Regions from separate parts of the Streptomyces sp. NPDC026246 genome, predicted to be linked through region 2. Evidence: predicted binding sites of a transcription regulator. Region 2 holds the regulator's gene; the other holds the start of a gene.
What was found. The regulator HspR, encoded in region 2, represses chaperone genes until heat shock. The targets are predictions, from matches to a motif close to TTGAGNNNNNNNNNCTCAA.
Positions count from the first base shown of each region.

Region 1 (7,109 bases), on a different contig from region 2:
TCACCCGGCCGTGCGGCGGGCTGTGCTTGACCGCGTTGTCGATGAGGTTGGCGACGACCTGGTGGATGCGTTCCGGGTCCGCGTGGGCGGTCAGCTCCGGCGGATGGACGTCGAGGTGCAGATGGACGTCCGTACGGGTGTGACTGCCCGAGCCGGTGGCGATGCCGGCGCGCACGGAGGCGACCATGTTGGCCTCCTTCAGCACGCCGGACAGGTACGGCCACACCTCGAACCGCCGCTTCTTCAGCGGCACCACGCCGTTGTCCAGGCGGGACAGGTCCAGCAGCGTCTCCACCAGCCGGCCGAGCCGCTCGGTCTGCTTCAGCGCCGTGCGCATGGTCTCCGGGTCGGCCTGCGTGACGCCGTCGACGATGTTCTCCAGCACCGCGCGCAGCCCCGCGATGGGGGTGCGCAGCTCGTGCGAGACGTTCGCCACCAGCTCCTTGCGCTGGCTGTCCTGCGCCTCCAGCTCGTCGGCCATGGCGTTGATCGTCACGGCCAGGTCGCCGAGCTCGTCACGGCGGTTCTCCCGCGTGCGGCGGGTGTAGTCCCCCTGGGAGATGGAGCGGGCCACCGCCGTCATCTCGTCCAGCGGGGCGGTGAGCGAATGGGCCACGAACTGCGTGATGAGCAGCGTGGCGATCATCGAGAAGACCGTGATGAAGCGCAGCTCCGTCTTGGTGTGCACCGCGATCACCGACAGGCCCGTGGTGATCAGCACCGAGATGACGACCAGCGCGCCCAGCTTGGTCTTGATCGAGAACGGGCTCACCCTGCCCCAGGACTCCGGCTCCCGGGGGTTCCTCCGTGCGGCCGGCCCGCGGCTCATGGCGTCGGGGTCTCCAGGGCGTAGCCCACGCCGTGCACCGTGCGGATCCGCTCGGCGCCGATCTTCCGGCGCAGCGCCTTGATGTGGCTGTCGACCGTGCGGGTGCCGGAGGCGTCCGCCCAGTCCCAGACCTCGGCCAGGAGCTGCTCGCGCGAGAGGACCGCGCGCGGGGTGTTCGCCAGGCACACCAGCAGGTCGAACTCGGTGGGCGTGAGGTGGACGTCCTCACTGCGCACCCGGACCCGGCGCTGGGCGTGGTCGATCTCCAGCTCGCCCAGGCGCAGGATGCCGGAGCGGGGGGTGGCGGCCGCGATGGCGGCCCGCTCGACCCGGCGCAGCAGCACGTGCACGCGCGCCGCCAGCTCCCGCATCGAGAACGGCTTGGTCATGTAGTCGTCGGCGCCGACGCCGAGCCCGACCAGCATGTCGGTCTCGTCGTCGCGCGCGGTCAGCATCAGCACCGGCACCGGGCGGGCGGCCTGCACGCGACGGCAGACCTCCAGGCCGTCGAAGCCGGGCAGCATGATGTCGAGGATCAGCAGGTCGGGCTGCCACGCCTCGGCCGTGTCGACCGCGGACGGACCGTCGCCGGCGGTTTGCACGAGGAATCCCTCGGCTCGCAGACGGGTCGCGATGGCGTCCACGATCGTGGCGTCGTCCTCGACGACGAGCACCCGGCGCTGTGCGCCCGGTGCAGCCGTCGCCGAACCGTTGTGGGAGGTGTGTGTCTGCTCCATCGCCCGCCCCTGGGGTGTGCTTTCCGGAATCAGTGGGGTGATTCCTTCTGACTGGCTGTGCCTGCGCATGCTTGCGATTGACGCTTGAATGATCGGCGCCAGGGGAGCAGCGTACGGGGATGCGGCACGCCATTGCTATCCAGGGCGGATGCCGAGGTGGACGACGTCCGGAACGCCCCGGGCAACGGGGATCTCTTCGGTACGCACCTGCTGGAACCCGGCATTCCGCAAGGTTCCCTCGAATTCCGGAGACGGCTGTGCGGACCAGACCGCGAGCACTCCGCCGGGCCTCAACACCCGGGCGCAGAGCGCCAGTCCGGCCTCCTCGTAGAGCGTGTCGTTGTCCTCGGTGACGGTCCAGCCGGGTCCGTTGTCGATGTCGAGACACAGGGCGTCGTACGTGGCGGATGTCTCACGCAGGTGGGCCACCAGGTCCGCCTCGACGATGTCGGTGCGCGGGTCCGCGAGCGCCTCGGCGGACAGGGCCGCGAGCGGGCCGGAGCGGTGCCACTCGACGATCGCGTGCTCGCGTTCGACCACGGTGATCCGGCCCCAGCGCGGATCGGCCGCCGCGTGTGCGAGGGAGAAGCCGACGCCGAGCCCGCCGATCAGCACGTCGGGGTGGTCCCGGCCGGGCAGGGCGTCCAGCGCCGCGTCGACCAGGAGCCGCTCCGAGCGGCCGTCGGAGGTGTCCATCAGGAAGGTGCCGTTTGAGATGATCTCCAGCCGGTCGCCGTGCCGCCGCAGCACGACCTCGCCGTGCGGCCCCTCGCGCCGGTCCAGTACGTCAGGCCTGTCGTATGAGGTGGGCATCGCATCATCCTGGCAGGTCTGGGACGGCGGGTACGGGGAATTGTCCGTGGGGCGCGGCCTGTGGGCCGCGAGGCCGTCGCGCGGGGAGCACGCGCGCGTGGCCCGTCGCGGACAATGGGACGCACGGGGCGAATGCCGGGCAGGACGGAAGGAGCGCCCGTGGTGGAACGCACCGCGCCGCCCGACGGGACGGCCGCACCGGCCGGCCGGCCCGCCGAAGGGGTGCCCGTGCTGCTCGACGGGGTGCCGCGCCAGTGGTGCCCGCGCGCGGCGGCGGGGACCGGCGCACGGAGGATCCCCGCCGCGGGCCCGCGCGAGGCCGTGGCGAGGGGACCGCGGCCCTGGCGGCTGCTGCCCACGCCCGCCGGGACGCCGTTCACCTTCTGGTACACCGTCGTGCTCTGCGCGACCGGGCTGATCGCCGCGCTGGCGGACCCCGCCGTGGTGCACGCGCTGCTCCAGGGCTCCAGCACCGACGTGGCCCACCTGGTGCGGACGCCGGAGCTGGTGCTGATCGGCAGCGCGCTGTGGATCGCGGGCGGGCCGGCCTCCCCCTTCACCCTCGGCTTCGTGCTGGTGCTGACCGCGCTGGAGCGGCGGGTCGGCGGGCTGCGCACGGCCGGTGTCTTCCTGCTCGGCCATGTCCTGGCCACCCTGGCGACCGAGGTGCCCGTGGGCCTCGCGGTGCTGGCCGGGGACCTCCCCGGATCCTCACTGCACCGCATGGACTACGGCGTGAGCTTCGGTGTCGCGGCCGTCTGCGGCGCCCTGGCCGGACTGCTGCCGCTGTGGCTGCGCGTGCCGGCGCTGGCCGCCCTGGGCGCGATGCTCGTGCAGGACCTGCTCGCCTTCACCGACCCCCTGACCGCGTGGGGGCATCTGATCGCCCTGGTGGTCGGGATCGCGCTCTGGCCGCCGGTGCGGCGGTGGCACGCGGCCCGGCGGCTCCCCCCGGGTGCCCGGCGGGCGGCCCCTCAGGGCTGAGCGGCGGGCGGCGGACCGTACCGGGCGCTGGTCAGCGGGGCCGCCACCTGCCAGCCCAGGGCCTCGTAGAGACCGCGGCCCGCGGGCGTGCCGGCCAGGACGCCGGTGCGCGCGCCCTGCCGGTACGCGATCTGCTGCAGCGTCCGCATGACGAGGCTGCCGAGTCCCTTGCGGCGGTGCGCGGCGGCCGTCTCGATCTGGTCGGCGACGGCGGTGCGGCCCGTCGGGGCGATCTGGCCGCGCGCCGCGAGGGACCCGTCCGGTGCGGCCACGATCAGCCGCGTCACCCCGTCGCGCGACCAGATGCGCAGCCGGTGGCCGTCGGGCACGTCCGGGACGTCGTCCTCCTTGAGCGGGACGGTCATCAGGTAGCCGGGCTCCGGGTCGACCCACCAGCCGTCGCCGAGCCAGCCGGAGACCACCGCCGGGTCCCGGAACGCCTTGAGCCACACACCCTGCCCGGTGACCGCGCCGGCCACCTTGCGCACGGTCGTCTCGTCCAGGGCGTCGCCCTTGGTGCCGAGGACGTGCCGGGTGACGTGCCCGTACAGGCCCACGTCGATCGTCCAGCCCCATGGCTCGGCCATGGGCGGGGCCGCCCCCCGGGACACGACCCACCCGTTCACCCACGCCTGCACGGTCCCGTCCACGCATCCCCCTGTAACGACTGTAAGTGCGGTTCGTCTATTACGCGACGACCTTACGGGCGCCCCAGTCCGGCGCGGGAGAGGTGATCGCTGACAGCGAACGGCTGCCGGGGAACATTCGGCCGCCCCCGAGCATTGAGTCGGCATAGCTCAACTTGACTGCCGAAGGGGAGATCATGGCTGCTGAGTCCACGGCGTTCACACCGCTCACCCTGCCCGTGCTGCCGCTCGACGACGAGGTCGTGCTGCCCGGCATGGTGGTCCCGCTGGACCTGAGCGACTCCGAGGTCCGTGCGGCGGTGGAGGCCGCGCAGGCCGCCGCCCGCACAACACCCGGAAAGCCCCGGGTACTCCTGGTGCCGCGCATCGACGGGACCTACGCGAACACCGGTGTGCTCGGCACCGTCGAACAGGTCGGCCGGCTGGCCGACGGCGACCCGGGCGCGCTCATCCGCGGCCGGGGCCGGGTGAGGATCGGTGCCGGGACCACGGGCCCCGGCGCGGCCCTCTGGGTCGAGGGCACCAGCGTCGACGAGACCGTCCCGGAGCCGCTGCCCGGGCAGGTCGCCGAGCTGGTCAAGGAGTACAAGGCACTCGCCACCGCCTGGCTCCGCAAGCGCGGCGCCTGGCAGGTCGTCGACCGGGTCCAGGCCATCGACGACGTCTCCGCCCTGGCCGACAACTCCGGCTACTCGCCGTTCCTGTCCACCGACCAGAAGGTCGAACTGCTGGAGACCGCCGACCCGGTGGCCCGGCTCAGGCTCGCCACCCAGCAGCTGCGCGACCACCTCGCCGAGCAGGACGTGGCCGAGACCATCGCCAAGGACGTCCAGGAGGGCGTCGACAAGCAGCAGCGCGAGTTCCTGCTGCGGCGCCAGCTCGAAGCCGTCCGCAAGGAGCTGCGCGAGCTGAACGGCGAGGCGGGCAAGGACCCGGCCGAGGAGTCCGACGACTACCGCGCCCGGGTGGAGGCCGCCGACCTGCCCGAGAAGGTCCGCGAGGCCGCCCTGAAGGAGGTCGACAAGCTGGAGCGCTCCTCCGACCAGTCGCCCGAGGGCTCCTGGATCCGCACCTGGCTGGACACCGTCCTGGAGATGCCGTGGAACGAGCGCACCGAGGACGCCTACGACATCCGGGGCGCCCAGGCCGTCCTGGACGCCGAGCACGCGGGCCTGGACGACGTCAAGGAACGCATCACCGAGTACCTCGCGGTGCGCAAGCGCCGTGACGACCGGGGCCTCGGCGTGGTCGGCGGGCGGCGCGGCGGTGCCGTGCTCGCGCTCGTCGGGCCGCCCGGCGTCGGCAAGACCTCCCTCGGAGAGTCCGTCGCCCACGCCATGGGCCGCAAGTTCGTCCGCGTCGCCCTCGGCGGCGTCCGCGACGAGGCCGAGATCCGCGGCCACCGGCGCACCTACGTCGGCGCGCTGCCGGGCCGTGTCGTCCGGGCCATCAAGGAAGCCGGGTCGATGAACCCGGTGGTGCTCCTCGACGAGATCGACAAGGTCGGCTCCGACTTCCGGGGCGACCCCGCCGCCGCCCTGCTCGAAGTGCTCGACCCGGCGCAGAACCACACCTTCCGGGACCACTACCTGGAGGTCGAACTGGACCTGTCGGACGTGGTCTTCCTCGCCACCGCCAACGTCCTGGAGGCGATCCCCGAGGCCCTGGCCGACCGCATGGAGATCGTCCGCCTCGACGGCTACACCGAGGACGAGAAGGTCGTCATCGCCCGCGACCACCTGCTCCCGCGCCAGCTGGAGCGGGCCGGCCTCGGCGCGGACGAGGTGACCATCGACGAGAGCGCCCTGCGCAAGCTCGCCGGCGAGTACACCCGCGAGGCGGGCGTGCGCACCCTGGAGCGGTCCGTGGCACGGCTGCTGCGCAAGATCGCGGCCCGGCACGAACTGGGCGAACAGGAGTTGCCGTTCACCGTCCGCGACGAGGACCTGCGGGACCTGATCGGCCGGCCGCACCACGTGCCCGAGTCCGCCCAGGACCCGGCCGAGCGGCGGACGTCCGTGCCGGGCGTGGCGACCGGGCTCGCGGTGACGGGCGCGGGCGGGGACGTCCTGTACGTCGAGGCGTCCCTGGCCGATCCGGAGACCGGTGCGGCCGGACTGACCCTGACCGGTCAGCTGGGCGACGTGATGAAGGAGTCGGCGCAGATCGCGCTGAGCTTCCTGCGCTCGCACGGCGCCGAGCTCGAACTGCCGGTGGCCGACCTCAAGGACCGGGGCGTGCACATCCACTTCCCGGCGGGCGCGGTCCCCAAGGACGGCCCCAGCGCCGGCATCACGATGACCACGGCCCTGGCGTCCCTGCTGTCCGGCCGGCTGGTCCGCACGGACGTCGCGATGACCGGCGAGGTCTCGCTGACCGGGCGGGTGCTGCCGATCGGCGGGGTGAAGCAGAAGCTGCTCGCCGCGCACCGGGCCGGTGTCACCACGGTGATCATCCCCAAGCGCAACGAACCCGACCTGGACGACGTCCCGGCGGAGGTGCTGGACAAGCTCGACGTCCACGCCGTCACCGACGTCCGCCAGGTCCTGGAACTGGCGCTCGCGCCCGCCACCAACGGCGCCGCGCCCGAGGTTCCGGTGGCCGCGTGACGGAGGTCATCGGATGAGGGAAGGCCCGGGTCCCGTGAGGGAGATCCGGGCCTTCACCCCGTGAGGACCCTGTGGACACGGGTGCCGCGAGCTGCGGAATACTTGCCGAGCTGCGGCGATGCCCGCGGCGGGCGGAGAATTCAGGTACCGGGCGACGACCGAGGCAGGGCTCACGTGCACGACGACGGCAACGACGACGACCGCCGGGACGCCGGCCCGGGACGCGGTGTGGACCAGCCCGCGTTCCTCGCGCTGGAGCGCGAGCTGACCGTGCTGCTGCGGCGCGCCCGGGCCAGCCAGGGCGAGATGGCCCGCGAGGTCCACCCGGACCTGGAGTCGTCCGCCTACGGGCTGCTCGTGCGCCTGGACGAGTGCGGCAAGCAGCGGGCGACCGAACTGGCCGGCTACATCGGTGTCGGCAAGGCCACCATGTCCCGGCAGTTGCGCGCCCTGGAGGAGCTCGGCCTCGTCGCCCGCGAGCCCGACCCCG
Region 1 covers NZ_JBVHPJ010000003.1:661,472-668,580, forward strand. Annotated here, with positions in the region: gene ACZ4M5_RS11215 (HAMP domain-containing sensor histidine kinase) at 1-829, opposite strand, end outside; gene ACZ4M5_RS11220 (response regulator transcription factor) at 826-1,566, opposite strand; gene ACZ4M5_RS11225 (spermine/spermidine synthase domain-containing protein) at 1,702-2,379, opposite strand; gene ACZ4M5_RS11230 (rhomboid-like protein) at 2,542-3,363, shown strand; gene ACZ4M5_RS11235 (GNAT family N-acetyltransferase) at 3,354-4,013, opposite strand; gene lon (endopeptidase La) at 4,187-6,619, shown strand; gene ACZ4M5_RS11245 (MarR family winged helix-turn-helix transcriptional regulator) at 6,794-7,109, shown strand, end outside.
Region 1: lon (endopeptidase La) is a predicted target of HspR. The motif match lies at 4,146-4,164, and genes of this name have one in related genera.

Region 2 (7,109 bases):
GAGGCGGGCGTGGCGACGGGACTGCTCGGCGCCCTGTGCGTCGTCGGGGTGACGCTGGGCTTCCGGGGGCTCGACCACGCCGACGGGCTGGCCGGGGTGGTCGGGGTGGTCGCCGCCTTCGGGGCGGCCGCCTGCGCCGCCGTCGACGTCATGGACGGAATCGCCGGGCTGCTGAGCGTGCTGGCCGCCGCGCTGACCGGGTTCCTGCTGCACAACTGGCACCCGGCCCGTGCGGGGCTCGGCAGTTGCGGGTCCATGGCGGCCGGGTTCGTGATCGCCGCCGGCGCCGTGCAGGTCCGGGCCGGATTCGGCCTGCCGGAGAGCGCCGGGGTGGTGTTCGCGCTGAGTGCCCTGGCGGGCGCCGACGTCGTCCTGGTGCTGCTGTCGCGGCGGCTGGCCGGGCGGGCCCCGGGGCGGAGCGGGCCGGACCACCTCGCCCACCGGCTGCGACGGCTCGGGCTGACCGTGCCGGGAGTCACCCTGCTGCTCGGCGCCCTCGCGTTCTGCGGGGTGCTCGCGGGGGTACTCGTCCATGCCGGGTGGGTCGGGGCGGATGCCCTGTGGTGGGTGGCGGGAGCGGCTCTCCTGGTCGCGTTCGCTCTTTCGCGTGTCCCTGTGTACGCCCCTCGACGCAGCGTATCGCCGCAGGTCGGAGCGCCGTTGCGCGTAAGGAACGGATAAGAGTTGAGCCAGCTCGACTCAGCTCTGTTGACCGGTCGCGGGCCGTCGTGCACACTTGAGTCCGTTGCACTCAAGTCAGCTGGAGGAACCAACCATGGCACGTGCGGTCGGCATCGACCTGGGCACGACTAACTCCGTCGTCAGCGTTCTGGAGGGCGGCGAGCCCACCGTCATCACCAACGCCGAGGGCGCCAGGACCACGCCGTCCGTCGTCGCCTTCGCCAAGAACGGTGAGGTGCTCGTCGGCGAGGTCGCCAAGCGCCAGGCGGTCACGAACGTGGACCGGACCATCCGGTCCGTCAAGCGCCACATGGGCACCGACTGGAAGATCGAGCTCGACGGCAAGCCCTTCAACCCGCAGCAGATCAGCGCCTTCGTGCTGCAGAAGCTGAAGCGGGACGCCGAGGCGTACCTGGGCGAGAAGGTGACCGACGCGGTCATCACCGTCCCGGCGTACTTCAACGACTCCGAGCGCCAGGCCACCAAGGAGGCCGGCGAGATCGCCGGTCTGAACGTCCTGCGCATCGTCAACGAGCCCACCGCGGCCGCCCTGGCGTACGGCCTCGACAAGGACGACCAGACCATCCTGGTCTTCGACCTCGGTGGCGGTACGTTCGACGTCTCGCTGCTGGAGATCGGCGACGGCGTCGTCGAGGTGAAGGCCACCAACGGTGACAACCACCTCGGTGGTGACGACTGGGACCAGCGCGTCGTCGACTACCTCGTCCAGCAGTTCCAGTCCGGCCACGGCGTGGACCTGGGCAAGGACAAGATGGCCCTGCAGCGTCTGCGCGAGGCCGCCGAGAAGGCGAAGATCGAGCTGTCCTCGTCCACCGAGACCTCGATCAACCTCCCCTACATCACCGCCTCGGCCGAGGGCCCCCTGCACCTCGACGAGAAGCTGACCCGCGCCCAGTTCCAGCAGCTGACCGCGGACCTCCTGGAGCGCTGCAAGACGCCGTTCCACAACGTCATCAAGGACGCCGGCATCTCCATCAGCGAGATCGACCACGTCGTCCTGGTCGGCGGCTCGACCCGCATGCCCGCCGTCGCCGAGCTCGTCAAGGAGCTGACCGGCGGCAAGGACGCCAACAAGGGCGTGAACCCGGACGAGGTCGTCGCCATCGGCGCCGCCCTGCAGGCCGGTGTCCTCAAGGGCGAGGTCAAGGACGTCCTGCTCCTCGACGTCACCCCGCTGTCCCTCGGCATCGAGACCAAGGGCGGCATCATGACCAAGCTCATCGAGCGGAACACGACGATCCCGACCAAGCGGTCCGAGATCTTCACCACCGCCGAGGACAACCAGCCGTCCGTGCAGATCCAGGTCTACCAGGGCGAGCGCGAGATCGCGGCGTACAACAAGAAGCTCGGGATGTTCGAGCTGACCGGTCTGCCGCCGGCGCCCCGCGGCGTCCCGCAGATCGAGGTGTCCTTCGACATCGACGCCAACGGCATCATGCACGTGACCGCGAAGGACCTGGGCACGGGCAAGGAGCAGAAGATGACCGTCACCGGCGGCTCCTCGCTGCCGAAGGACGAGGTCGACCGCATGCGCCAGGAGGCCGAGCAGTACGCGGAGGAGGACCACAAGCGCCGCGAGGCCGCCGAGACCCGCAACCAGGGCGAGCAGCTCGTCTACCAGACCGAGAAGTTCCTCAAGGACAACGAGGACAAGGTCCCGGGCGAGATCAAGACCGAGGTCGAGGAGGCCGTCGCCGAGCTGAAGGAGAAGCTCAAGGGCGAGGACTCCGCCGAGATCCGCACCGCCACCGAGAAGGTCGCGGCCGTCTCGCAGAAGCTCGGCCAGGCCATGTACGCGGACGCGGGCGCCGCCCAGGCCGCCGGCGGTCCCGCCGGTGACGCGGGCGCGGCCGGTGGCGCCAAGGCCGACGACGACGTCGTCGACGCCGAGATCGTCGACGAGGACCGCAAGGACGGTGCCGCGTGACGGAGGAGACCCCGGGCTTCGACGAGCAGCAGCCCGACGTCCCTTCCGGCGCGACCTCCGACGACGCCGAGCCGAAGGCCGCCTCCTCCTCCGCGGAGGAGGGGGCGGCCCCGGCCGGGGACACGGGCCAGGACGTGGCCCTGGTGGCCCAGCTGGACCAGGCCCGCTCCGCGCTCACCGAGCGCACCGCGGACCTCCAGCGCCTCCAGGCCGAGTTCCAGAACTACCGCCGCCGGGTCGAGCGCGACCGGATCGCGGTCAAGGAGATCGCCATCGCGAACCTCCTGACCGAGCTCCTGCCCGTGCTCGACGACATCGGCCGCGCGCGCGAACACGGCGAGCTGGTGGGCGGCTTCAAGTCCGTCGCCGAGTCGCTGGAGAGCACCGCGGCGAAGATGGGCCTGCAGCAGTTCGGCAAGGAGGGCGAGCCCTTCGACCCGACGATCCACGAAGCGCTGATGCACAGCTACGCCCCGGACGTCACCGAGACGACCTGCGTGGCGATCCTGCAGCCCGGGTACCGGATCGGCGAGCGCACCATCCGCCCCGCGCGGGTGGCGGTGGCCGAACCCCAGCCGGGGGCGCAGACGGTCAAGGCGGAGGAGTCCGCCGACGCCGACGACAAGGAGAGCGGTGGCCCGGACGAGGGCTGACGTCACGTACGAAGGGAAGGAGGGGCGTCGAGGATGAGCACCAAGGACTTCATCGAGAAGGACTACTACAAGGTCCTCGGCGTCCCCAAGGACGCCACCGAGGCCGAGATCAAGAAGGCGTACCGGAAGCTCGCCCGCGAGTTCCACCCGGACGCCAACAAGGGCAACGTCAAGGCGGAGGAGCGCTTCAAGGAGATCTCCGAAGCCAACGACGTCCTCGGCGACCCCAAGAAGCGCAAGGAGTACGACGAGGCACGCGCCCTCTTCGGCAACGGCGGGTTCCGCCCGGGGCCGGGCGGCGCGGGCGGCTCCTTCAACTTCGACCTGGGCGACCTCTTCGGGGGCGCCCAGGGCGGGCAGGGCGCCGGCGGGTTCGGCGGCGGACTCGGTGACGTCTTCGGGGGCCTGTTCAACCGCGGCGGCGCGGGCACGGGGACGCGCACCCAGCCCCGGCGCGGCCAGGACATCGAGTCCGAGGTGACCCTCACCTTCACCGAGGCGATCGAGGGCGCGACCGTCCCGCTGCGGATGTCCTCGCAGTCGCCCTGCAAGGCCTGTTCGGGCACCGGCGACAAGAACGGCACACCGCGCGTGTGCCCGACCTGCGTCGGCACCGGGCAGGTCGCCCGGGGCAGCGGCGGCGGGTTCTCCCTCACCGACCCCTGCCCCGACTGCAAGGGCCGCGGCCTGATCGCCGAGACACCCTGCGACGTCTGCAAGGGCAGCGGCCGGGCCAAGTCCTCGCGGACGATGCAGGTGCGCATCCCCGCGGGCGTCAGCGACGGCCAGCGGATCCGGCTGCGCGGCAAGGGCGCGCCGGGCGAGCGCGGCGGGCCGGCGGGCGACCTCTACGTGGTCGTGCACGTCGACTCCCACCCGGTGTTCGGCCGCAAGGACGACAACCTCACCGTCACCGTCCCGGTCACCTTCACCGAGGCGGCCCTCGGCGGCGAGGTCCGGGTGCCGACGCTGGGCGGCCCGCCGGTCACGCTGAAGCTGCCCCCCGGCACGCCGAACGGTCGTACGATGCGCGCCCGGGGCAAGGGGGCGGTCCGCAAGGACGGCACCCGCGGCGACCTCCTGGTCACCGTCGAGGTGAGTGTCCCGAAGGACCTGACGGGGAAGGCTCGTGACGCGCTCGAGGCGTATCGCGAGGCGACCGCGGAGGAGGATCCGCGGGCGGAGCTGTTCCAGGCCGCGAAGGGAGCATGAGCAGATGGACGGTCGTCGGCGCAACCCGTATGAACTGACCGAGGAGACCCCGGTCTACGTCATCTCGGTGGCGGCCCAGCTGTCCGGCCTGCACCCGCAGACCCTGCGCCAGTACGACCGGCTGGGTCTGGTCTCCCCGGACCGCACCGCGGGCCGGGGCCGGCGCTACTCGGCCCGCGACATCGAACTGCTGCGCACCGTCCAGCAGTTGTCGCAGGACGAGGGCATCAACCTGGCCGGAATCAAGCGCATCATCGAACTGGAGAACCAGGTCGCCGCGCTCCAGGCCCGGGTCGCCGAGATGCAGGACGCGCTCGACGGCGCGGCGGCGGCCATGCGCCAGCGCGAGGCGGCGGTGCACGCCTCCTACCGCCGTGACCTGGTGCCCTACCAGGAGGTGCAGCAGACCAGCGCCCTGGTGGTGTGGCGGCCGAAGCGGCAGCAGCAGACCGACTGAGGCGGCCGCGCCCGCGGAAGCACGGCGATGGGGCCGGGAGTTGACTCCCGGCCCCTTTCGCGCGCCTTGGGGGGTTTTCGCCCGGTCTCCCGTCGATGACCGTGTGGTGCAGGGCACTTGGAGATGATTCCGCAGAGTCTTCACAACTGCTGCGGAGCGTGGTGTTGCCATCTCGTTAAGTGGTTCCGCTTGACGCTGGGGGCGCGTCGGCGTTGGCTTTTCAGTCACATGGGCCACAAAGCTGTGCCCACGTCCGAATCACACGCGAAGTGAGCTTCCCGATGCGTCGTATCGCCATATCCGTGGCAGCCGCCACGATGTCCGTCACGCTGGCCGGTTGCGGCGTGCTCAACGCGAGCGGGAGCAGTGACGACGCGAGCCCGGCCAAGGGCGACGACATCACCGTGGGCCTGCTGCTGCCGGAGAAGGCGAACACCCGGTACGAGAACTTCGACTACCCCATCATCAAGCGGAAGGTCGAGTCCCTCACCAACGACAAGGGCCGCGTCGAGTACGCGAACGCCGAGGCCAGCGCGGACAAGCAGGCCGGCCAGCTGCAGCAGATGATCGACGACCGGGTCGACGTGATCCTGCTGGACGCGGTGGACTCGCACGCCATCGCCAGTGGCGTGAAGAAGGCCAAGGAGGCCGGCATTCCGGTCATCGCGTACGACCGGCTGGCCGAGGGCCCGATCGACGCGTACATCTCCTTCGACAACGAACTCGTGGGCGAGGTGCAGGGGCGCACCCTGCTGGAGGCCATCGGCGAGGACGTGAGCCTGTCCGACAAGATCGTGATGATGAACGGCTCGCCGACGGACCCGAACGCCAAGCAGTTCAAGGCCGGCGCCCTGTCCGAGCTGAACGGCAAGGTCACGATCGCGAAGTCCTACGACACCACGGACTGGAAGCCGGAGAACGCCCAGGCGAACATGGCCAAGGCCATCGCCGCCATCGGCAAGGGCAACATCGCCGCCGTCTACTCGGCCAACGACGGCATGGCCGGCGGCATCGTCAACGCCCTGGAGGCCGCCGGCGTGACCAAGCTGCCGCCCATCACCGGGCAGGACGCGGAACTGGCCGCGGTGCAGCGGATCGTCTCCGGCGAGCAGTACATGAGCGTGTACAAGTCGTACCCGCAGGAGGCCGAGAACGCCGCGGAGATGGCGGTCGCGAAGGTCCAGGGCCGGGACATCCAGTTCGCCGCCCTCACCCGGGACCGGGTCGACAGCCCCACGGACAAGGGCATTCCGGCCCAGCTCGTGCCGGTGGTCGCGCTCACCAAGGAGAACATCCAGGACACGGTCGTCGCCGATGACATCTACAAGCTGTCCGACATCTGCACGGCGAAGTACAAGGCGGACTGCGCGGCGGCGGGCCTGAAGTAGGCGGCCCGCCCCGGCCGCCGTCCTCGGCGGCGCCCGGACCCCGTGGCAGAACACCACCTCCCCCGCACGGTCGGCGGCGGCTCCGCTCGGCACGAACCGGTGCCCCGCAGGCCCGTCGCCGACGGCCGTCCCCGGCGTTGAAGCGGGCCGTCAACGGGCATGCGGATACCGGATTCAAACGGGTGGAAACGAATCGCCGCCGGGACGGAGCCGTGTTGCGGAGCACCGTCCGGCCGCGCATAGTTGCCGCTGCGGCGAGACGCGAAACCGGGGGTGGGATGGGCGATGGCCGGGCACGGGGCGGAGCAGCATCCACATGGTGCCGACCGACTGTGCGAGGCCGGGGATCGCGTGTATTCCCGGGCCGTACGGCGGGGCCGGGTGCCGCGCCGGGACGCGGAACCGGTTCCCTGTCTGCTGGAACTCGCCCTGCTGCATCCCGACCCGGACGACATGGACTGGCTGGTGCCGACCTCCCCGCAGGAGGTCATGACCCGGCTGCTGCGCGGGATGTACGACGAGGTCAGCGCGAACCAGCGCCGGGTGGGCTCGGCCGTGGCCGCCGTCGAGTGGTACGCCGGACTCGGCCGTCAGGTCCGGCCCGCCCCGTCGGCCGGTGAGGGCTCGGCGATCCGGGTCCTCGACGGACTCGCCCGCATCCAGGCGGCGATGGACGAGGCGACCGAGGCCTGCACGACCGAGGTGCTCACCGTCCAGCCCGGCGGCATCCGGCGCGAGGCGGAGCTCTCCGAGGGCCTGCACCGGGCGCT
Region 2 covers NZ_JBVHPJ010000008.1:259,797-266,905, reverse strand. Annotated here, with positions in the region: gene ACZ4M5_RS21800 (MraY family glycosyltransferase) at 1-681, shown strand, start outside; gene dnaK (molecular chaperone DnaK) at 776-2,629, shown strand; gene grpE (nucleotide exchange factor GrpE) at 2,626-3,282, shown strand; gene dnaJ (molecular chaperone DnaJ) at 3,316-4,494, shown strand; gene ACZ4M5_RS21780 (heat shock protein transcriptional repressor HspR) at 4,499-4,951, shown strand; gene ACZ4M5_RS21775 (sugar ABC transporter substrate-binding protein) at 5,233-6,339, shown strand; gene ACZ4M5_RS21770 (helix-turn-helix transcriptional regulator) at 6,625-7,109, shown strand, end outside.